4 regions of the Neobacillus canaveralius genome follow, and region 1 is predicted to be linked to each of the others. Evidence: a T-box and tRNA genes for the amino acid it is inferred to sense, from the RefSeq annotation. Region 1 holds a T-box; the other regions hold tRNA genes.
The links. A T-box is a leader RNA that pairs with one kind of tRNA and senses whether it is charged. The one in region 1 lies ahead of tyrS (tyrosine--tRNA ligase), so its partner is inferred to be a tRNA-Tyr.

Region 1 (5,289 bases):
AAAACAGGGTGGCTTAGCAGAAGGAATACATAAAGTGCACGCTGTAGTAAATCTAAGAATTTCATACTTACCGTGGCCGAATATCGGGGTAGATACCAAAGATATTACACTTGAGAATGATAACGTTTTAGTTTAGGAATGGAGGGCAAATCAGATGAATAAACAACATACTATTAAACGCGGTGTTTCACTATATAGTTTTCAAGAAGAATTTTTTACAAGAAAGTTATCTTTGGAAGAGTGTATTGCTGAAGTAGCAAAAACAGGTGCCACAGGCATTGAATTGTTACCAGAACAAATGATTAAAGGATTCCCTAAAATTACTGATGAATTTGTGGATCAATGGTTTGGGTGGATGGATAAGTACGGAACAGAACCTATTGCATATGACGCCTTTTTAGATACAAAGTTATTTCCTAATCGCCTATTAACTTTAGATGAATCTGTGGATATGATGGTTCGAGATTTAAAAATTGCCAATAAACTAGGCTTTAAAGTGTTGCGTACATTAGTATCTACGCCTTTGGAAGTCATTGAAAAAAGTCTTCCATATGCTGAGGAGTACGGAGTGAAAATTGCATTGGAAGTGCATGCTCCATTTACATTTGGGACTCCTTGGTTTGAAGAAAGATTGGAGTACATTATAAAAAGTGGCACGAAATGGTTTGGAATTATGCCGGATCTTGGGATTTTTGTAAAACGAATGGCGCCTGTTATGGAGCAGCGATATGTGCGTGACGGGGGAACACCGGAAATTCTTAAATTTGTTAGTGATAACTATGCTGATGGTGTAAACAAAAATGAAACCTATGAGGCTGTAAAGAAAATGAATAATGCAAATGAGATTGATATAAAGTATGCAGAATTAGCCACTCATTTTGTTTATACCGATCCGAAAATATTAAAAGATTATATGCCTTACATCATGCATGTTCATGGTAAATTCTATGAAATAAATGAAAGCTATCAAGAACCGAGTATTCCGTATAAAGATATTATCGAGGTCTTAATCGAAGGAGGGTATGAAGGATATATTGATAGTGAATACGAAGGGAATCGCCATATCCAAGATTTCATGGAAGTGGATAGTGTAGAACAAGTACGACGCCACCAAGTATTATTAAAAAATATACTTGGTGAATAATAGAGTAGGGAAGGCTAGTCGCCTTCCCTATTTTATTTTAAAGGAAACATCCGCTTCAAACAGAATTTCTTAATGAATATTCGGCTAGCCAGGCAGGTTGCGGTCCTCGTTTGTTTGATTTAGTGTCGCATTCAATTCTTTCCCGACCCTTCTTTATCCATTCCTGTAACGTGGCAGGAACATGATTTTCTTCAAAGTGGAATACAGCAATATCACCAATGGCAGGAGGAAAGGGACTTTTCCGAATGTGGTTTTTCAGGTTCGATAATACCTTTTCATAATCCATTTCAGAACAAAAATGAAACCATTGCTGAACAGTTTCGTCTTTAAATATGCAATTGGAGTAAACCGATTCAATCATTACTAAGAGTTTGACAACCTCTTCCTTGGTCATAGATTTTCCTCCTGTTACAAGATTTTACCTTCCTGAATCAACCGTTCAACATGATAAGATATTAGCTTTTTCTTTAATTTTTCTTCTCGTTGGCATTCTCTCCGCTTCTAGTTTTGTCCCAATGACCTTTTCTCAATACAATACGCTGCTAATTTTGCGTCGTTAACCTACTAAAGAATAAATTTTAAATTTTATTTGTTTTAGGTGACATAAATGCTGCACTGATTCGACTAATTTATGAGTATAAAAATTTGGAGGAAAAATGGAGTTGACCAGCTGATGATTAGTGACAAGATTTCGGAGTGGTTTTCCTTGTACAACAAAGATATATACCATTTCTTAGTTTATTACATTGGGTCAAGTGATGTAGAAGATCTGGTGCAGGAAGTTTTTATCCGAGCCATTAAAGGCTTTGATACTTATCAGAAAAAATCAAGTCCTAAAACCTGGCTTTTTTCGATTGCACGCCATTTGGCGATAGATGAAATGAGAAAAAGGAAGCGTTTAGGGATGATGCAAAAGATTTGGTTCTGGGATGAGCAAACAGATAAGGAAACACCTGAGAAAGTTCTCCAACTAAATGAAAATAACAAGGTGCTTTATCAAGCAATCCAATCCTTAAAAGTCAATTATCGAGATGTCATCATCCTTCGAGGGATTAAAGAATTTTCTGTATCAGAAACCGCATCCATATTAAATTGGAATGAAAATAAGGTTAGAACTACCTATCATCGTGCGTTAAAGACACTTCAAAAAAATTTAGGAGGAATTTCTCTATGAAAGATAATGAGAAATTTTATGAATTGGAGAAGAAAATTCGAGCATTACCTGAACCTGATTATGATAAAAAGTTTACGAAAGAGACTCAAGATAACATCCATGAAAATCTATTACAAATTGCAAGGGTATATGACAAGAAGAAAAAGAGAGCTGCAATAATGAAAAAGATTTCAGTAGGTTTAGCAAGTATTGCTGCTTTCGTGTTAATCTCCATTCTTACGATTCCAATAATAGGTCTTGATTCAAATCAACAAGGGCAACCAGGTAAAGGAGAACCTACTGTAGATAAAAACAAGGATAAAGAGGATATAGATCAAAATAAACATGAAGAAAACCTGTATGAAAATGCAGAATATGGATTTAGCTTTACGTTACCCGTAAGTTGGGAAGGCTATCAGATTGTTTCGGATTCTTGGGAAGGAATTTCTACTGATCAACAACAGATAGAAAATGGGCAAATTCTTTTAATAAGACACCCTGATTGGACGGAAGAAAAACCGAGACAAGATATTCCTATTATGATTTTCACTCTTAAACAATGGTCATCACTTCAAAATGGGGAATTTCATATTGGTGCAGCACCGATTGGTCCAACCTTGCTAGGACAAAATACTGAATATGTTTTTGCACTTCCAGCTAGATATAACTTTGCATTTCTAGAGGGCTATGAAGAAGTGGAAACCATTATAGAAAACAACCCGCTTCAACCGAAAAATGTAGTGAAGTAGCTTTGTTAAGTATCACTTTAACCAAATTCGGTTTATGCAAGATTATGGTAAAATGATATTACTATCTTAAATAATCCCTATCCATTACCTGGTCAACACCTTCAGGGGTAAACTGCTTAACAGGCTCTTAGGAAAATTCCTAAGGCCTGAATATTATTATTAATTTGGATATTTTTAACTAATGATAAATATTGCATTCTTATATTTTTTTTGATAATATCGTTTCATAGCTAACGATTATGAAAATTAAAAGAGGTGATTCAACATTCATTCATTTAATGAGGATGGACAACTGCTTCCTGAAGAAATAGATACTATCAACAGCTTAACTAAAATCCCTATACATTCGTTAAATCTTGATGCAATTGCTGTCGTTACGAATATTTATCGAGTCGCACAAGGATTAAGAAACAAAATGGAACAGGAAGTTTTATCTCAATATGGATTATCATGGACAGCATTCTCCATGCTTTATGATTTATGGATATGGGAGTCAATCGAAACAAAAAAGCTAGCACACTCAGCAGGGGTCTCAAAAGCAACAATAAGCAATATAACCAAAACACTTGAGAGAAAAGAGCTTTGTTTCAGAAAAAGTGACCCCAGGGATAGAAGAATGACCTACGTTTTTCTAACAGAAAAGGGAAAGCAAGTGATGGAGAAACTATATCCACTTTTCCACAAAAACGAGGTCGAGATTGTATCTGGTTTGTCAGTAGATGAACAAAAACGGATGACAGTACTACTTAGAAAAGTAATTCGGGAAAATCAGTTTTAAAAAATCACACTAAAATATAGGAAAAGCTAGGACAGGAAACCCAGTAGTAGTTATCTCCCTGTTAACAGAGAGTCGATGGTTGGTGAAAATCGATACAAAGATAACGATGAATTACATTCCTTGAGCTTTCTTTGTGAAAATAAGTAGCAAAGAACGGACGAGCCGTTAATCGTTGAGTGGAAGGATTGTGTCCTTCAATTAGGGTGGTACCGCGTGTAAGAGTTAAAACCACGTCCCTTTTTATGGGATGTGGTTTTTTTATATTTATTTTAGGAGGAAACGAACATGACCAATTTTTTAGAACTATTGAACGAAATGCAAAGAACCGAGGTAAAGAGACAAATGGCTATTTACAGCCAAGGTGTCCAGGAAATTATTCCAACTGAAGAATTAGAAAATAAAATTGCCAGGTCAATTTTAGAGAAAAAACCGTTAAAAATAAAGTTAGGCTTAGATCCTTCTGCTCCGGATGTTCACCTTGGACATACAGTGGTACTTAACAAAATGAGGCAATTTCAAGAAAATGGACATATCATCCAACTCATTATTGGTGACTTTACTGGGAAAATTGGGGATCCGACTGGAAAATCCATAGCTAGAAAACAATTAACTGATGAGGAAGTCAAACATAATGCTAAAACCTACTTCGAACAATTTGCCAAGGTGATTGATATGGCAAAGGTCGAATTACACTATAACTCTAGTTGGTTGTCCAAATTAAATTTTGAAGATGTCATTCAACTTGCCGGAAAAATCACTGTAGCTAGGCTTTTAGAAAGGGATGACTTTGAAGAAAGAGTTGCTTTAGGGAAGCCTATTTCCCTGCATGAATTCTTCTACCCTTTAATGCAGGGTTATGATTCTGTGGTATTAGAATGCGATATAGAACTAGGTGGAACGGACCAGCATTTCAATATTTTAATGGGTAGGCATTTTCAAGAAAAGTTTGGAAAAGAGAAGCAAGTCGCCTTGTTAATGCCTTTATTAGAGGGGCTTGATGGTGTTGAGAAAATGTCTAAATCAAAGAAAAACTACATTGGTATAGATGAAAGTCCACAAGAAATGTACGGAAAAGCAATGTCTATACCTGATGAGTTAATGAATAAATACTTCCAATTGATTACAGATTTTACACCTGAACAAATTCAGAACATTAAAGAGCAAATTCATTCGGATATATTACATCCAAGAAATGCGAAAATGCTGCTGGGGAAGACAATCGTTAGAATGTACCACGGACCTGAAGAAGCGGAAAAGGCTGAACAGCACTTTATTTCGGTATTCCAACAGGGGTCAATTCCTGAAGAAATCCCAGTAAGGGAGTGGCAAGGAGATTTATTAATTTCAATTATCGACCTACTGGTTGATTTGGAATTGTTTAGCTCTAAGAGTGAAGCTAGAAGAATGATAGAAAATAGAGGCGTAAAAATAAATGGAAATACGATTGAAGATACTAAAATGGAGC
Region 2 (5,289 bases), 1.7 Mb from region 1:
CTTCAGCTAAATAGGCTGCCACTCCTGCATATTCAATGTTGTCTAACAGTTCTTCTTTTTGAAGACCTAGTAAATCCATCGTCATGGTACATGCAATTAATTTTACATCCTGTTCTTGCGCCATCTCAATGAGTTCTGGAAGAGGAAGCGCATTGTGTTTTTTCATTACTTTTTTGATTAACTTAGGACCAAAACCAGCAAAGTTCATTCTTGATAATCCCATGTTGTCAGCGCCTCTAGGCATCATTTTGGCAAACATTTTTTCCAAAAATCCTTTTTCAACTGAAATACTTTCATCTTTTCGTAAAGCATTTAACCCCCAGAAAGTGTGAAAAATCGTTACTTCATGATCATAAGCAGCTGCACCATTTGCAATAATATAAGCTGCCATTGCTTTATCATAATCACCGCTTAATAGGACGATAGTAGTTTTTTTCTTTTCTGTCATTTTAATGACCTCCTGTTTTATTTACCCTATAGGGTATTTTCGTGATTAAAAAAATTACCCCTATGGGTATCATAGTAACAAAAATAAAAGAGGGTGTCTACCCTTTTTTATCGGCTTCTTACTAATAAGTTTACTGCATCCTTAATTAACTCTTCCGCGCTTCTTTCATTTGTTTCTTCGGCTTTTCGAACACATTCAACTAAATTGGAGCTCACAATGACTCCTATTGTTCGATCAATAGCTGTACGAGCGGCAGACAACTGAGTTATTACGTCTTTACAATCCTTATCTTCTTCCATCAATCGTAAGATTCCTCTTAATTGCCCTTCGATACGTTTGACTCTATTTTTAACTTGATCATTATACTCCATTATTTTTACCTCCTAACAGTCAACTATTATTTCCAAACTCAATTTTATACCCCTAGAGGTATAAAGTCAATACAAATTCACCTATAAGAAAGTTCGCTATAAATAGTGGCTATGAACGAAACCTTGGCATATTCTTTATTTCTTTCTGATCCAAAATTTAATAAGCTTTTCTTCTTGTTGCATTTTTAAGAGAGTATGGCCAGCATTTTTTGACCAGGCTGGCAGGTCATTTAAAGCACCCCGGTCAGTCGCAAGAAGTTTAATGACTTGTCCGCTTTCCAGTGTATCGATACCTTTTTTCAATTTAATGATTGGCATTGGGCAGGCTAATCCACTAACATCTACTACGGTATCAGCTTTTATGCCATTTTCTATTGCTTCTATGACCTCAGTTTCGCCAAGGTCATTTGTTTTTGGTCTCATCACTTTTATTCAAGTTGTTACCATATACAGAGGAGTACGTTTTCCAACCGCCATCGACATTCTTAACGTGATAACCATGATTCTTTAAAATACGGCTTGCTAAATAGCCTCTTAAGCCAACCTGACAGCTTACATAAACAGTCTTATCTTTTGGAATTTCAACCAATTTATTTCTAAGGTCGTTTAGTGAGATATTAATTGAACCTTTAATAAAACCAAATTCTCTTTCCATTGGTTCTCGAACATCAATTAGTAGTCCACCTTCAGCAACGATTTGATCGACTTCATGCCATTGGATATGTTCTAATTCACCCTCCATAATATTCGTTGCCACATAACCTGCCATATTTACAGGGTCTTTTGCTGATGAAAATGGAGGTGCATAAGATAATTCTAAATTTGTTATATCCTCAACGGTTAAGGCACCCTTAATAGCTGTCGCAATAACGTCAATTCGCTTATCAACACCGTCTGCACCTACTGCCTGGGCACCAAATATCTTTCCAGTTTCTTTATTAAATATCAATTTTAATGCAATCGGTGCTGCTCCTGGATAGTAACCAGCATGAGAACTTGGGTGAATATGGACCACTTCATAGGCAATCCCTAAACGTTTTAATGTTTTCTCATTGTTTCCTGTAGCAGCAACAGTTAAGTCAAATACCTTTGCAATCGAAGTACCTAATGTCCCCTGATACTTCTCGTTCTTGCCCATCATATTATTCGCAGCGATACGCCCTTGGCGATTGGCGGGTCCAGCTAATGGGATCATTGCCTTTGTACCACTAATGTAATCGACCACTTCTACAGCATCCCCAACGGCATAAATATCGTCATTCGATGTTTGCAGGAATTCATTTACAATGATTCCTCCGCGCTCTCCTAACTCAAGTCCTGCAGTATTGGCTAATTCATTTTCAGGTCTTACTCCAATTGAAAGAATGGTCATTTCTGTTAGAATTTCTCTTCCATCTGATAGCAGCACTTTTTTTCCTTGATCGGCGAATGAATGAACACCATTTTCTAAGATTAAGTTCACACCTTTTTCAATTAAGTGAGTGTGTAAAATACTGGCCATCTCAAAATCGATCGGTGCCATAATCTGATTGGCCATTTCAATAAGTGTAACTTGAATTCCTCTGTCCACAAGGTTTTCGGCCATCTCAATTCCTATAAATCCACCGCCAATAACAACAGCCCTTTTGGGATGATTATGATCAACATAGTTTTTAATTTTATCTGTATCTGGGATATTTCTTAACGTAAATAATGTCTGATTTTCATTTAACCCTGGAATTGGTGGTACAATTGGTTTTGCTCCCGGAGATAATAATAACTTGTCATAAGATTCATCATACACTTCCCCAGTTTGTAAATTCTTAATTGTAACTCTTTTGTTTTCTGGATTTATGTTCATTACTTCACTTAGATTGCGTATATCAAGATTAAATCGATCAGACATTCCTTTTACCGTTTGTACTAATAATTTACTTCTATCCTTAATCGTTTCACCAATGTAATAGGGTAATCCGCAGTTTGCAAATGATATATGTTCTCCACGTTCTACAAGAATAATCTCTACATCTTCACTGATTCTTCTTAATCTAGCAGCAGCAGTAGCTCCACCAGCAACTCCACCTACGATTATTACTTTCTGTGTCATAATAGTCCCTCCAAATTGATAATGTCTTTTTCATCACATTAAGTGAATAGTTATTCGGTATACCCATGGGGGTTTTATACCTATAAGGGTATTATATTACCGAAAAAATATATGTAAAGTCATTTTGGAGACTTTCATATATTCGTCACAATTAGATTCTCTGGACGAGTACCTCAATAATTAGTTGACTATAAAAAAAATAGGCCAATACTTTGATGAACAAAGCATTGACCTATTAGGTATTTCAGTTTTAATTGATACCGGTGGTCGGGGTCGAACCGACACTCCAGAGGAACACGATTTTGAGTCGTGCGCGTCTGCCAATTCCGCCACACCGGCAAATCATTGGCAGGGGTAGTAGGAATTGAACCCACACCAAAGGTTTTGGAGACCTTCGTTCTACCTTTAAACTATACCCCTATGGATGGAATGTTATTTCGCTAACGCGAAAATTTTTTGGTGGAGGGGGACGGATTCGAACCGCCGAACCCGGAGGGAGCGGATTTACAGTCCGCCGCGTTTAGCCACTTCGCTACCCCTCCACATTGGAGAAATAAATAATATGAAATTATGGAGGAGGAAGAGGGATTCGAACCCCCGCGCGGTTTGACCCGCCTGTCGGTTTTCAAGACCGATCCCTTCAGCCAGACTTGGGTATTCCTCCGCATTAAGAAAGTATTAATATTTGGTAGCGGCGGAGGGGATCGAACCCCCGACCTTACGGGTATGAACCGTACGCTCTAGCCAGCTGAGCTACACCGCCAAATATCTAATTAAGTTATAAGTTATTTTCACTAGCATGAAAACACTCTGATTATTTTGCTTCGCAAATTAATCTTGGTGGAGCCTAGCGGGATCGAACCGCTGACCTCCTGCGTGCAAAGCAGGCGCTCTCCCAGCTGAGCTAAGGCCCCAAAAATTGTACTTGATGGTCGGGAAGACAGGATTCGAACCTGCGACCCCTTGGTCCCAAACCAAGTGCTCTACCAAGCTGAGCTACTTCCCGATAAAATATGGCGCGCCCGAAAGGAGTCGAACCCATAACCTTCTGATCCGTAGTCAGACACTCTATCCAATTGAGCTACGGGCGCAATTTATACTATAACTTCTATTCTGAAAATGGTGCCGAGGACCGGAATCGAACCGGTACGGTAGTCACCTACCGCAGGATTTTAAGTCCTGTGCGTCTGCCAGTTCCGCCACCCCGGCAACATTGGAGCGGAAGACGGGATTCGAACCCGCGACCCCCACCTTGGCAAGGTGGTGTTCTACCACTGAACTACTTCCGCATTTATGGTAAGTTATTTTGCTATCGCAAAAAACTTTGGTGCGGGTGAAGGGAGTCGAACCCCCACGCCTTGCGGCGCCAGATCCTAAGTCTGGTGCGTCTGCCAATTCCGCCACACCCGCATATAATGTGATAATAAACAAACTAGAAAACTAAGTTGCTAACTTTGCTGCGTCGTATCAGCGACATTGATAATCTTACAACGAATTACGACAAAAATCAACACTAAATTTTAAGTTTTTTTTAAAAGTGCAAAATCACATAGTTATTATCCCACAATATCATAAATTCCCCAACCTACACTATGTAGATGTTGTAACGAAAAGATAAAAATATGTTTTAGAACCTTTTTATTGGGTAAAAATACAATATAATTCATTCCGCAATAAAGGAGATGATGCAACCTTGAGTTATAATCAAAAGAAAGACATCGAAAAAATGCCCGCAAATCAGGGAGATCAAGACGAAACCGTAACGAATAGTGAAAAGTCACCTGAATTTGATGTTTTCGGTACTGCCCTAAATGACCTGCACAGTCCTTTTGAATTCTAAAAAACCAGTGTATCAAAGAGACTGTTCTCTTTCATACACTGGTTTTTTTACTTGCGTTTTAACGCCTTCAAAATAATCGCTTCCCCATTAAATGAAATAATTTTTTCATCCTGTATGAGTATTCTAAATTTATTTTTAATCTCATCGGAAGATTCAAGAATAAACTTGGTTAAATGATTTTTATCCGTCTCCGAAAGCTTCATGTTGGCACACCACGATTCAAATCGAAACGTCTTCTCAAAACGATGCCATTCAAAAACTTCTAAACCGCTCTCCTCAAGTTTTTGTATCCATTCGGATTTTTTCCACGCACGAAAATGACTATAATCACGTATTTTCTCTATCGTATTATAAAATTGATCATATTCTTTCGTTTCAGGTACAACGTTATCATCCAATAAAAATTGCCCGCCTGGCTTCAATACACGATATACTTCCTTTATGAATAAATCCACATTCGGAAAGTGGTGTGGTGCAATCCTGCAGGTAACAATATCAAACGATTCATTTGTAAAAGGAAGCTGTTCAGCGTCACCTTGAACAA
Region 3 (5,289 bases), 3.3 Mb from region 1:
AATTGAATTGGTTGAAACGGCGGATAACAAAGGGGTTATCACAAGTAATTCTCACGGAGTCAAACATAATGAGTATTTATTAATGGTACCAGGCCGTGCTGCTGACAGCAGTCGTATCGATTATCAAAACAAGGAAAATGCTGAAGAGGAGAGCCTGATAGACATCGAGCCAGGTATGCCTACCAGCGAACTACTGCCGTCTTTAGGAGACATCTATAAAAAGAAAGACAATAACTCAATAGTTGAAGCAATGGTGGTCGCCATTAAAGACCAAACGGTATACCTTGGAGGCGGATTAGAGATTACACAGGAAGAGTTGATGAACAGTGAAAAGTGGGAATTTCTCTATAACCTCCTTGATAAGTGATGTACTTTCAAAAACTTTATCTGACACCAAGCATTACTAGGAGGTTTCTATGAACAGCAATAATAATAAAGGAAACAGTGTGTTTATTATTTCATTATTACTAACGTTCATTTTTATTGTTTGGGGAGTCTTTTTTACCGAAAATCTCACCAAAGTTACCGATATAATCTATAATGGTTCGATTGATTACCTTGGGTGGGTGTATCTTGGTGCTACCCTCTTCTTTGTAATCTTTTCCATCTATTTGTTGTTCTCTAAATATGGTGATATTCGGCTGGGCAAGAAGACAGACCGTCCTGATTTTAACACGGCCTCTTGGCTTGCGATGTTATTCGGTGCTGGGATGGGAATCGGAATTGTGTACTGGAGTGTCGCCGAACCTGTAACGCACTATACAACCCCTCCTTATGGGGAAGGATATACGGTTGACGCAGCCAACACGGCAATGAAATATACCTTTTTCCATTGGGGTCTTGATCCATGGGCTATTTACACGGTCATTGGTCTAGCTCTGGCATTTTTCCAATATAACAAAAGGCTGCCCGCAGCCATAAGTTCGGCCTTCCATCCAATCTTAGGGGATAGAATTTATGGGCCTATTGGAAAAACCATAGATATCCTTTCAATCTTTGCCACAGTCTTTGGGATCGCAACCTCATTAGGTCTTGGTGCCATGCAGGTTACAGCCGGAATGCATGAAATATTCGGTGTTCCCAATGAGTTATTTGTTCAAATGATTGTGATTGTTGTCGCAACAGTTATTTTTATTATTTCCATCAATACAGGATTAGAAAGGGGTATTCAATACCTATCCAATGCTGCGATGATTCTATCTTTTCTGATCATGCTGCTGATTATGATTGTGGGTCCAACTCTGACTATAATTAAGGTTTTCTTTAATACGACTGGTCTTTATATTAGTGACTTTATACATATGAGTTTAAGGTTAAAGCCTTTTGGTGAAGGGGAATGGATTGCCTCCTGGACACTATTTTATTGGGCATGGTGGATTGCTTGGGCACCTTTTGTTGGTATGTTTATTGCAAGGGTTTCAAAAGGAAGAACAGTAAGGGAATTTGTGATTGGCGTGTTGGTTGTGCCTACCCTGGGAACATGTCTCTGGATGTCGATCTTTGGCGGCTCAGCACTTGAATTGGTTCAAAACACAGGCAGCCATGACCTGGCAAAAAAGATTACCGAGGACGTTTCATTGTCAATCTTCACATTCTTTGATTATCTTCCATTAAGTTCTGTGCTAAGTATTTTAGGGTTTGCTGTCGTAGCAATTTATTATATAACTGTCGCCGATACAGCCACATTTGTATTAGGAATGCTAAGTGAAGGCGGCACGTTAAATCCATCGAATAAAATTAAAATGACATGGGGTGTCATTCAATCCGCTTTAGCTGCTGTATTGCTTTTAGCTGGCGGGCTGAATGTATTACAAACAGCTTCCATTGCAGCTGCACTCCCTTTTGCGATCATCATGATCGTCATGTGCTTTTCATTGGTGAAAGGATTGAAAAGTGAAGTTGAAGTACAAAGAGGAAATAAAAGAAACGTGTACCCCTCCTAAAGGGTCTTTAATGTGAAAAATAATCCAAAAGATTTGACGATTGAGCTGACTGAAAAACCAAGAATGTATATGATATTGAAAAAACCCCCTTTAAGAAAATGATTATTTCTTAAAGGGGGTTTTTTAACTATTTTTAAAAGGAACAGGCTAACCGTCCTTAACTTGAAAAAATGGCTCCGCAGGTAGGACTCGAACCTACGACCGATCGGTTAACAGCCGATAGCTCTACCACTGAGCTACTGCGGAATAATAACAAATTATTTTGCTTCGCAAAAAATTCTGGTGGGCCTAAATGGACTCGAACCATCGACCTCACGCTTATCAGGCGTGCGCTCTAACCAGCTGAGCTATAGGCCCAAAATTGGAGCGGGTGATGAGAATCGAACTCACAACATCAGCTTGGAAGGCTGAGGTTTTACCACTAAACTACACCCGCATATTAAAATTTGGAGGCAACACCCGGATTTGAACCGGGGATAAAGGTTTTGCAGACCTCTGCCTTACCACTTGGCTATGCTGCCCAAACTTTTAAAGAGCTAACCCAATTTATTAAAATTCATTGGGGCGACTGATGGGAATCGAACCCACGAATGCCTGAACCACAATCAGGTGCGTTAACCACTTCGCCACAATCGCCATAATGGTTATTTTTAACTTCAGCAAAAAACCTAGGATATTTTCAAACGAAAATAACTTGGTGGAGGGGGACGGATTCGAACCGCCGAACCCAGAGGGAGCGGATTTACAGTCCGCCGCGTTTAGCCACTTCGCTACCCCTCCAAATATAAAAGACAAAAAAAGTTTAAAAAAATGATGGCTCAGGACGGAATCGAACCGCCGACACAAGGATTTTCAGTCCTTTGCTCTACCGACTGAGCTACTGAGCCATACAATCTATATCTATATCAACAGTAGAGTTACCCTACTGATATAAAAAATGGCGGTCCGGACGGGACTCGAACCCGCGACCTCCTGCGTGACAGGCAGGCATTCTAACCAACTGAACTACCGGACCAAAGTTTTTTCAAGTATTTTTCTTGAAAATAACTTAATTGCGGGGACAGGATTTGAACCTGCGACCTTCGGGTTATGAGCCCGACGAGCTACCAGACTGCTCCACCCCGCGACAATAAAAATATTAAATTATATCCATGCCCCTAGTTTAGGACTGTATCAATCTCAGTAAGACTATTCAAGCAGCAACTCGATTGATACAACTCGCAGTTAATTCATTGAAGCAATGCTCGTTGCTCCACCCCGCGACAATAAGAATATAGAAATTATGGAGGAGGAAGAGGGATTCGAACCCCCGCGCGGTTTGACCCGCCTGTCGGTTTTCAAGACCGATCCCTTCAGCCGAACTTGGGTATTCCTCCGAATAAGTGGAGCCTAGCGGGATCGAACCGCTGACCTCCTGCGTGCAAAGCAGGCGCTCTCCCAGCTGAGCTAAGGCCCCATTTTGTTATTAAAAGCATGGTCGGGAAGACAGGATTCGAACCTGCGACCCCTTGGTCCCAAACCAAGTGCTCTACCAAGCTGAGCTACTTCCCGTATTATATGGCGCGCCCGAAAGGAGTCGAACCCATAACCTTCTGATCCGTAGTCAGACACTCTATCCAATTGAGCTACGGGCGCATTTTAATGAAAGTTATTTTTCTCCGAAAAATAACTTGGTGCCGAGGACCGGAATCGAACCGGTACGGTAGTCACCTACCGCAGGATTTTAAGTCCTGTGCGTCTGCCAGTTCCGCCACCCCGGCAACATTGGAGCGGAAGACGGGATTCGAACCCGCGACCCCCACCTTGGCAAGGTGGTGTTCTACCACTGAACTACTTCCGCATATATGGAAGATTATTTTGCTTAGCAAAAATTCTTGGTTATTTTCTAACGAAAATAACTTGGTGCGGGTGAAGGGAGTCGAACCCCCACGCCTTGCGGCGCCAGATCCTAAGTCTGGTGCGTCTGCCAATTCCGCCACACCCGCATATTAAAATGGAAAGTTATTTTCGCCTTCGCGAAAAAACTTTGGTTATTTTCTAACGAAAATAACTTGGTGAGCCATGAAGGACTCGAACCTTCGACCCTCTGATTAAAAGTCAGATGCTCTACCAACTGAGCTAATGGCTCGAATAATGAGATTTATCTAAACTCATTTTCTCTGCTTAAAATCCCTTTCGGGATTTTGCGCATGCTTCCGATGATGTAAAATCAACGTAGCAAGAAGCATGGTGCCGGCGAGAGGACTTGAACCCCCAACCTACTGATTACAAGTCAGTTGCTCTACCAATTGAGCTACCCCGGCGTATCAAAGATAAACTTCATTTCTTGAAATTAAATTGGTGGAGGATGACGGGATCGAACCGCCGACCCTCTGCTTGTAAGGCAGATGCTCTCCCAGCTGAGCTAATCCTCCATATAGATGGAACATTATTTTCGCTATCGCGAGAAAATGTTGGTGACCCCTACGGGATTCGAACCCGTGTTACCTCCGTGAAAGGGAGGTGTCTTAACCACTTGACCAAGGGGCCGTAATAATATTTGAGGCAAAAAAATAGCCCCAAAGGGGTAGCCTGGCAACGTCCTACTCTCACAGGGACAAAGTCCCAACTACCATCGGCGCTGAGAAGCTTAACTTCCGTGTTCGGTATGGGAACGGGTGTGACCTTCTCGCCTTAATTACCAGACTATTTTATTGAGGTATCATTCCCTCAAAACTAGATAATCAGAAGAAGTTTGTAAAACGAGTTCGCTTTTAAAAATTGGTTAAGTCCTCGAACGATTAGTATCAGTCAGCTCCACATGTTACCACGCTTCCACCTCTGACCTATCAACCTGATCATCTTTCAGGGTTCTTACTAGCTTGACGCTATGGGAAATCTCATCTTGAGGGGGGCTTCATGCTTAGATGCTTTCAGCACTTATCCCGTCCGCACATAGCTACCCAGCGATGCCTTTGGCAAGACAACTGGTACACCAGCGGTGCGTCCATCCCGGTCCTCTCGTACTAAGGACAGCTCCTCTCAAATTTCCTGCGCCCACGACGGATAGGGACCGAACTGTCTCACGACGTTCTGAACCCAGCTCGCGTACCGCTTTAATGGGCGAACAGCCCAACCCTTGGGACCGACTACAGCCCCAGGATGCGATGAGCCGACATCGAGGTGCCAAACCTCCCCGTCGATGTGGACTCTTGGGGGAGATAAGCCTGTTATCCCCGGGGTAGCTTTTATCCGTTGAGCGATGGCCCTTCCATGCGGAACCACCGGATCACTAAGCCCGACTTTCGTCCCTGCTCGACTTGTAGGTCTCGCAGTCAAGCTCCCTTGTGCCTTTACACTCTGCGAA
Region 4 (5,289 bases), 980 kb from region 1:
TCAATTATATGTAATGAGTCACTTGGCTCAAGACAAAAAGAAGGAACAAAGGCAACCCCTAAACCGTTTATAACCATCTTTTTACAGGTTTCTACATAATCAGTTTCCATTGTAATCAATGGATCAGTTGCGAAGTTTTTTTGCCACCAGCTAGTAAACACCCTCTTAATAGCAGGAGTAGCGATATAAATAAGGTTTTGATTTGGAAGGTCTTCCATGGAGATTTTATTTTTGGAAATCAAACAAATAGTATTTCGATCGATTAGCACTTTTTGCTCTCCCCATTTATGTCCTGCACTTTCAATTCCAATATGAATTTCTCCATCCTCTAATAGCTTCATAATCTCTCTTCCTAAACCAGTTTTAAGTTGAATTTTCACCTTAGGAAATGCTTTAGTAAAGCTAGCTAGAATAGGAGGCAGCATGTAGATAGCAAAATTATTGGCAGCACCAAGTCGCAACGTACCTTGGACTTCGTTCCCCATATTTTGTACCTGTTCGATAAGATTGTCTCTTTGATGTAATAGATTTTTTGAACTTTCAACCAGAAATTCCCCCTGCAAAGTGAATTGAACTCCTTTATTCCCCCTTATAAGCAGGTCTATATTAAGTTCCTTTTCCAATTGATGAATCCGATACGTAATTGCAGGCTGCGAAATAAACAATCGGTCTGCTGCCTTTTTTATGTTCTTTTCTTCATAGATAACTTGTAGAATTGCCAAATCTCGAAAGTCCATTTACAGCACCCTCCCTTTTTTGCTATAAAATTCCTTATGCTTTTGCTATAAAAAACGAGTATTTTCGTTGAAACCGAATTCATACTACAATCTTACTATAACGAACCGGTTTTTTATGAAGTTAAAAGATATTTTTTAGTGTCTATATTTTGACCATTTAATAGTTCCATATAGAAGGGATGATGTAACCGTGATGAAAATATCAATCACATCGTATACAACAGATTTAACAGATGGAGATTTACGGCAATTAAGTCAGTTAGGTGTAGACTGCATCGACTTTGGAAAAGGTTCTGCTTTTGCTGGTGTAAAAGAACAAGGCTATCCCGATTTAGACCAATTGTTGAAGTTAAGAAGAAGAATTCGTTCTTATGGAATGGATATCAATCGTGTAACTTTGCCTGATATGACTATGAAATTTATGAATAATGAACCCGGCAGTGAGAAAGAACTAGAAAACTCAATAAATGCGATAAAAGTTTTTGGTGAAGCCAGAGTGCCACTTGTTAGACAAAGATTTGAAGGAGATGTATTCCCGCATTTAACAACTAAATACCGTTCCTTTCAGAGAGGTGGAATGATTGCTCGGGGAGAAAGTCTAGGGTTTACAAAGGAAACCTTTACTCATCCGACGGTAGAGGAATATGAACATGTGTGGCAGCGTTTCTGTGATGCTTATACAGAAATGGTTCCAGTCGCTGAAGACTGTAATGTACTACTAGGAATGCATCCTTCAGATGCACCGCATCCTGAGACTCTATTTGGAGGTCTAGGCTATCACCGTCTCATAGATGCATTCCCAAGCAAGAATGTCGGCTATATTTACTGTGTTGGAACAAGAGCAGAGGAAGGCGGAAGTTCCCTTGTATTAAATGAAATTAACAACTATGGCAGAAAAGATAAGATTTTTCTCGTTCATTTCCGTAATGTCAGAGGAAGCCTGCCAACCACAAAGGCTTTTGAGGAAGCACTTCTAGATGACGGTGATATGAACATGTTTAAGGTTTTACTTGAACTAGATAAAGTCGGCTATAACGGCTGCTTGAATCCGGACCATGTTCCAATCCTTGAAGGGGTTCAAATTGAACACAACCCAAGTTGGCCCAACACTTGTATTCAATGGAACTATAACAATATTGGCTATGTGTATTCAATCGGATATATAAAAGCTCTCCTCGCTGCATTAGTAGAATTCAAAGGTTAATTGGAGTCATAAAAATCCAAAGAGGTTCTGATAATCTATTTAACAATAAGAGGAGGAACAATAAATGAGTGGAAATGCAAAATCAACCAATTCCTATGCGGGAAAAAGTAATGCACGTTATTTAATTCTTGCCATATTATTTGTTACAACAGTCATTAATTATATTGACCGTTCGGCTTTAAGTGTTGCTGCACCGATTATGAAAGAGGATCTCTATTTAGATGCTGTAAAACTAGGTCTTGCCTTTTCTGCATTTAACTGGGCCTATACGTTTTTTCAAATACCAGGCGGCTGGCTGCTTGATCGGTTTGGAGCACGTAAAGTATATGGTATTGGTCTATTTGTTTGGTCTTTATTCACCTTTTTTCAAGGATTTGTCGGCAGTTTTCTTACCTTATTCCTCTTAAGATTTATCGTCGGAATTGCGGAAGCACCTTCGTTTCCTGCAAATAGCAGAATGACAACGATGTGGTTCCCTCAGCATGAACGAGGCAGAGCAGTAGCGATTTATAACTCAGCACAATATTTCGGGTTAGCTCTTTTTACACCAGTATTAGCATGGCTTTTGCAGAAAATGGGCTGGAATTATATTTTCTATTTTGCCGGTGGAATTGGAATGATTTTGTCTTTCTTCTGGTTTAAGCTAGTCCGTGACCCATCCGACCATCCACGCGTTAACCAGCAAGAAATCAACTATATTAAAGATGGCGGCGGCTTCGCAGATGCTGGAGAAAAGAAGACAAAAGTAAAATGGGCGCATATCCGATTATTACTAACAAACAGACAAATGATTGGAATTTACATTGGACAATACGCATTAAATACCATTGTTTGGTTTTTCCTAACCTGGTTCCCGACCTATCTGGTTCAAGAAAAAGGCTTGTCTATAATTAAGGTTGGTTTTATCGCATCGATTCCATTTTTAGCTGCGTTTGTTGGAGGGATTATTGGCGGCTTCGTTTCTGACACATTATTGAAAAAAGGAAAATCCTTAGCAGTAGCTCGTAAAACTCCGATTATTACAGGATTCCTTCTTTCAAGCACCATTGTGTTAGCAAACTATACACAGTCTACGGTAGCAATTATTGTTATAATGTCAGTTGCGTTCTTCGCAAAAGGACTAGCTGGACTTACTTGGACTCTTGTTGGAGACATGGCACCTAAAGAGCTTTTAGGAGTAACAGGTGGAATATTTAATACAATTGGAAATATAGCAGGAATTGTTACACCTATTGTCATTGGAATTATCTTAAGCAAGACGCAGTCCTTTAGTGGTGCTTTAGTTTTTGTGGCGAGTATCCTTCTTGTCGGAGCTCTATCCTATATCTTTATCGTTAATAAACCTAGGAGAATTGAACTTCCCGAAGAAAGCCTGCCCAATACAAAACAGGCAGTTTAGGAAAACGGGAGAGCAAAAGAAAAATGAAATCACTCTGCGATAAGTAAAAAGAGTTTAATAAAAATGAAAAAGTATGTTCTTCTTGTGAGATTGTTAAATAGCCAAAACAATTCACAGAAAGACATACTTTTTTTTGTTTTCGTCCACACATATCAGCTAAACATTCAATGGTCGATTTCAATTACCTAAGACCAGATGGACTTCTGATCCCTCTTGCATGTTTCTTCGGGTTCAAAGGGAACCAGATGACTATTTTACTGAAGAAAAAAACACCCACAAATGCTGATTTAACAACATTTGTGGGTGTTTTTAGATACCGGTGGTCGGGGTCGAACCGACACTCCAGAGGAACACGATTTTGAGTCGTGCGCGTCTGCCAATTCCGCCACACCGGCAAAATAAAATTTGTAAAGATAATGCCGAGGACCGGAATCGAACCGGTACGGTAGTCACCTACCGCAGGATTTTAAGTCCTGTGCGTCTGCCAGTTCCGCCACCCCGGCGCAATAATATGCGCTATTAAATCTTAAGAAAGAATGAAGGCGGCAACCGGATTCGAACCGGTGGTAAAGGTTTTGCAGACCTCTGCCTTACCACTTGGCTATGCCGCCATATGATGGAGCGGAAGACGGGATTCGAACCCGCGACCCCCACCTTGGCAAGGTGGTGTTCTACCACTGAACTACTTCCGCGAATTGGCTGGGCTAGCTGGATTTGAACCAACGCATGTCGCAGTCAAAGTGCGATGCCTTACCGCTTGGCTATAGCCCAATGATAAATTTTTCTTTAATGATGGTTATATGGGGCGACTGATGGGAATCGAACCCACGAATGCCTGAACCACAATCAGGTGCGTTAACCACTTCGCCACAATCGCCATAATAAAATTAATTGGCAGGGGTAGTAGGAATTGAACCCACACCAAAGGTTTTGGAGACCTTCGTTCTACCTTTAAACTATACCCCTATAATGGAAATTTATTTTTACTATTGTAAGTAAAATTGGTGGAGGGGGACGGATTCGAACCGCCGAACCCGGAGGGAGCGGATTTACAGTCCGCCGCGTTTAGCCACTTCGCTACCCCTCCACATAATATGAAGTTTCAACCTAATGGTGCCGGCTAGAGGACTTGAACCCCCAACCTACTGATTACAAGTCAGTTGCTCTACCAATTGAGCTAAACCGGCAAGCAAATAATCAATAGAATAAAAATGGTGGCTCAGGACGGAATCGAACCGCCGACACAAGGATTTTCAGTCCTTTGCTCTACCGACTGAGCTACTGAGCCACAATATTACGCCTTTTTAATAAAAATGGCGGTCTGGACGGGACTCGAACCCGCGACCTCCTGCGTGACAGGCAGGCATTCTAACCAACTGAACTACCAGACCAATTGCGGGGACAGGATTTGAACCTGCGACCTTCGGGTTATGAGCCCGACGAGCTACCGGACTGCTCCACCCCGCGACAATAAAAATTCAATGAAATAATCATGGTGGAGGATGACGGGATCGAACCGCCGACCCTCTGCTTGTAAGGCAGATGCTCTCCCAGCTGAGCTAATCCTCCATATTTTAAAACTAAACTGTGTTAACCTTGTAATGGTGACCCCTACGGGATTCGAACCCGTGTTACCTCCGTGAAAGGGAGGTGTCTTAACCACTTGACCAAGGGGCCAATAAAAAGTTAATGTTTTATGGCGGAGAGCAAGGGATTTGAACCCTTGAGACAGGGTTACCCGCCTACACGATTTCCAATCGTGCTCCTTCGGCCACTCGGACAGCTCTCCATAAAAGAATGGCTCCGCAGGTAGGACTCGAACCTACGACCGATCGGTTAACAGCCGATAGCTCTACCACTGAGCTACTGCGGAATAACAATAGAATTGCAGCCTGGCAACGTCCTACTCTCACAGGGACAAAGTCCCAACTACCATCGGCGCTGAGAAG

Region 2: it has a tRNA-Tyr gene. The T-box ahead of tyrS (tyrosine--tRNA ligase) is inferred to sense a tRNA for this amino acid. The anticodon was not compared.
Region 3: it has a tRNA-Tyr gene. The T-box ahead of tyrS (tyrosine--tRNA ligase) is inferred to sense a tRNA for this amino acid. The anticodon was not compared.
Region 4: it has a tRNA-Tyr gene. The T-box ahead of tyrS (tyrosine--tRNA ligase) is inferred to sense a tRNA for this amino acid. The anticodon was not compared.

The regions. Positions count from the first base shown of each region.
Region 1 covers NZ_JBDFLL010000001.1:4,014,568-4,019,856, reverse strand. The annotation lists gene ABC255_RS19990 (C-glycoside deglycosidase beta subunit domain-containing protein) at 1-136, shown strand, start outside; gene ABC255_RS19985 (sugar phosphate isomerase/epimerase family protein) at 155-1,144, shown strand; gene ABC255_RS19980 (replicative helicase loader/inhibitor) at 1,200-1,538, opposite strand; gene ABC255_RS19975 (RNA polymerase sigma factor) at 1,776-2,318, shown strand; gene ABC255_RS19970 (hypothetical protein) at 2,315-3,046, shown strand; gene ABC255_RS19965 (MarR family transcriptional regulator) at 3,312-3,824, shown strand; T-box leader at 3,844-4,065, shown strand; gene tyrS (tyrosine--tRNA ligase) at 4,110-5,289, shown strand, end outside.
Region 2 covers NZ_JBDFLL010000001.1:2,267,990-2,273,278, reverse strand. The annotation lists gene ABC255_RS11720 (DsrE/DsrF/DrsH-like family protein) at 1-448, opposite strand, end outside; gene ABC255_RS11715 (metal-sensitive transcriptional regulator) at 556-819, opposite strand; gene ABC255_RS11710 (sulfurtransferase TusA family protein) at 955-1,182, opposite strand; gene ABC255_RS11705 (CoA-disulfide reductase) at 1,223-2,905, opposite strand; tRNA gene ABC255_RS11700 (tRNA-Leu) at 3,164-3,244, opposite strand; tRNA gene ABC255_RS11695 (tRNA-Trp) at 3,252-3,325, opposite strand; tRNA gene ABC255_RS11690 (tRNA-Tyr) at 3,363-3,447, opposite strand; tRNA gene ABC255_RS11685 (tRNA-Ser) at 3,477-3,569, opposite strand; tRNA gene ABC255_RS11680 (tRNA-Met) at 3,592-3,668, opposite strand; tRNA gene ABC255_RS11675 (tRNA-Ala) at 3,744-3,819, opposite strand; tRNA gene ABC255_RS11670 (tRNA-Pro) at 3,835-3,911, opposite strand; tRNA gene ABC255_RS11665 (tRNA-Arg) at 3,920-3,996, opposite strand; tRNA gene ABC255_RS11660 (tRNA-Leu) at 4,026-4,114, opposite strand; tRNA gene ABC255_RS11655 (tRNA-Gly) at 4,120-4,194, opposite strand; tRNA gene ABC255_RS11650 (tRNA-Leu) at 4,231-4,315, opposite strand; gene ABC255_RS11645 (hypothetical protein) at 4,599-4,745, shown strand; gene ABC255_RS11640 (class I SAM-dependent methyltransferase) at 4,793-5,289, opposite strand, start outside.
Region 3 covers NZ_JBDFLL010000001.1:697,866-703,154, reverse strand. The annotation lists gene ABC255_RS03425 (hypothetical protein) at 1-367, shown strand, start outside; gene ABC255_RS03420 (glycine betaine uptake BCCT transporter) at 417-1,943, shown strand; tRNA gene ABC255_RS03415 (tRNA-Asn) at 2,115-2,189, opposite strand; tRNA gene ABC255_RS03410 (tRNA-Ile) at 2,224-2,300, opposite strand; tRNA gene ABC255_RS03405 (tRNA-Gly) at 2,306-2,379, opposite strand; tRNA gene ABC255_RS03400 (tRNA-Cys) at 2,391-2,464, opposite strand; tRNA gene ABC255_RS03395 (tRNA-His) at 2,504-2,579, opposite strand; tRNA gene ABC255_RS03390 (tRNA-Tyr) at 2,639-2,723, opposite strand; tRNA gene ABC255_RS03385 (tRNA-Phe) at 2,758-2,830, opposite strand; tRNA gene ABC255_RS03380 (tRNA-Asp) at 2,882-2,958, opposite strand; tRNA gene ABC255_RS03375 (tRNA-Met) at 2,996-3,069, opposite strand; tRNA gene ABC255_RS03370 (tRNA-Ser) at 3,227-3,319, opposite strand; tRNA gene ABC255_RS03365 (tRNA-Ala) at 3,327-3,399, opposite strand; tRNA gene ABC255_RS03360 (tRNA-Pro) at 3,418-3,494, opposite strand; tRNA gene ABC255_RS03355 (tRNA-Arg) at 3,502-3,578, opposite strand; tRNA gene ABC255_RS03350 (tRNA-Leu) at 3,615-3,703, opposite strand; tRNA gene ABC255_RS03345 (tRNA-Gly) at 3,709-3,783, opposite strand; tRNA gene ABC255_RS03340 (tRNA-Leu) at 3,844-3,928, opposite strand; tRNA gene ABC255_RS03335 (tRNA-Lys) at 3,996-4,071, opposite strand; tRNA gene ABC255_RS03330 (tRNA-Thr) at 4,171-4,246, opposite strand; tRNA gene ABC255_RS03325 (tRNA-Val) at 4,282-4,357, opposite strand; tRNA gene ABC255_RS03320 (tRNA-Glu) at 4,398-4,472, opposite strand; rRNA gene rrf (5S ribosomal RNA) at 4,513-4,628, opposite strand; rRNA gene ABC255_RS03310 (23S ribosomal RNA) at 4,704-5,289, opposite strand, start outside.
Region 4 covers NZ_JBDFLL010000001.1:4,996,563-5,001,851, forward strand. The annotation lists gene ABC255_RS24455 (LysR family transcriptional regulator) at 1-737, opposite strand, end outside; gene ABC255_RS24460 (mannonate dehydratase) at 931-1,941, shown strand; gene ABC255_RS24465 (MFS transporter) at 2,006-3,340, shown strand; tRNA gene ABC255_RS24470 (tRNA-Leu) at 3,655-3,735, opposite strand; tRNA gene ABC255_RS24475 (tRNA-Leu) at 3,758-3,843, opposite strand; tRNA gene ABC255_RS24480 (tRNA-Cys) at 3,881-3,951, opposite strand; tRNA gene ABC255_RS24485 (tRNA-Gly) at 3,958-4,032, opposite strand; tRNA gene ABC255_RS24490 (tRNA-Gln) at 4,037-4,111, opposite strand; tRNA gene ABC255_RS24495 (tRNA-His) at 4,142-4,217, opposite strand; tRNA gene ABC255_RS24500 (tRNA-Trp) at 4,233-4,306, opposite strand; tRNA gene ABC255_RS24505 (tRNA-Tyr) at 4,343-4,427, opposite strand; tRNA gene ABC255_RS24510 (tRNA-Thr) at 4,452-4,527, opposite strand; tRNA gene ABC255_RS24515 (tRNA-Phe) at 4,553-4,628, opposite strand; tRNA gene ABC255_RS24520 (tRNA-Asp) at 4,655-4,731, opposite strand; tRNA gene ABC255_RS24525 (tRNA-Met) at 4,734-4,807, opposite strand; tRNA gene ABC255_RS24530 (tRNA-Val) at 4,834-4,909, opposite strand; tRNA gene ABC255_RS24535 (tRNA-Glu) at 4,943-5,017, opposite strand; tRNA gene ABC255_RS24540 (tRNA-Ser) at 5,038-5,129, opposite strand; tRNA gene ABC255_RS24545 (tRNA-Asn) at 5,139-5,213, opposite strand; rRNA gene rrf (5S ribosomal RNA) at 5,231-5,289, opposite strand, start outside.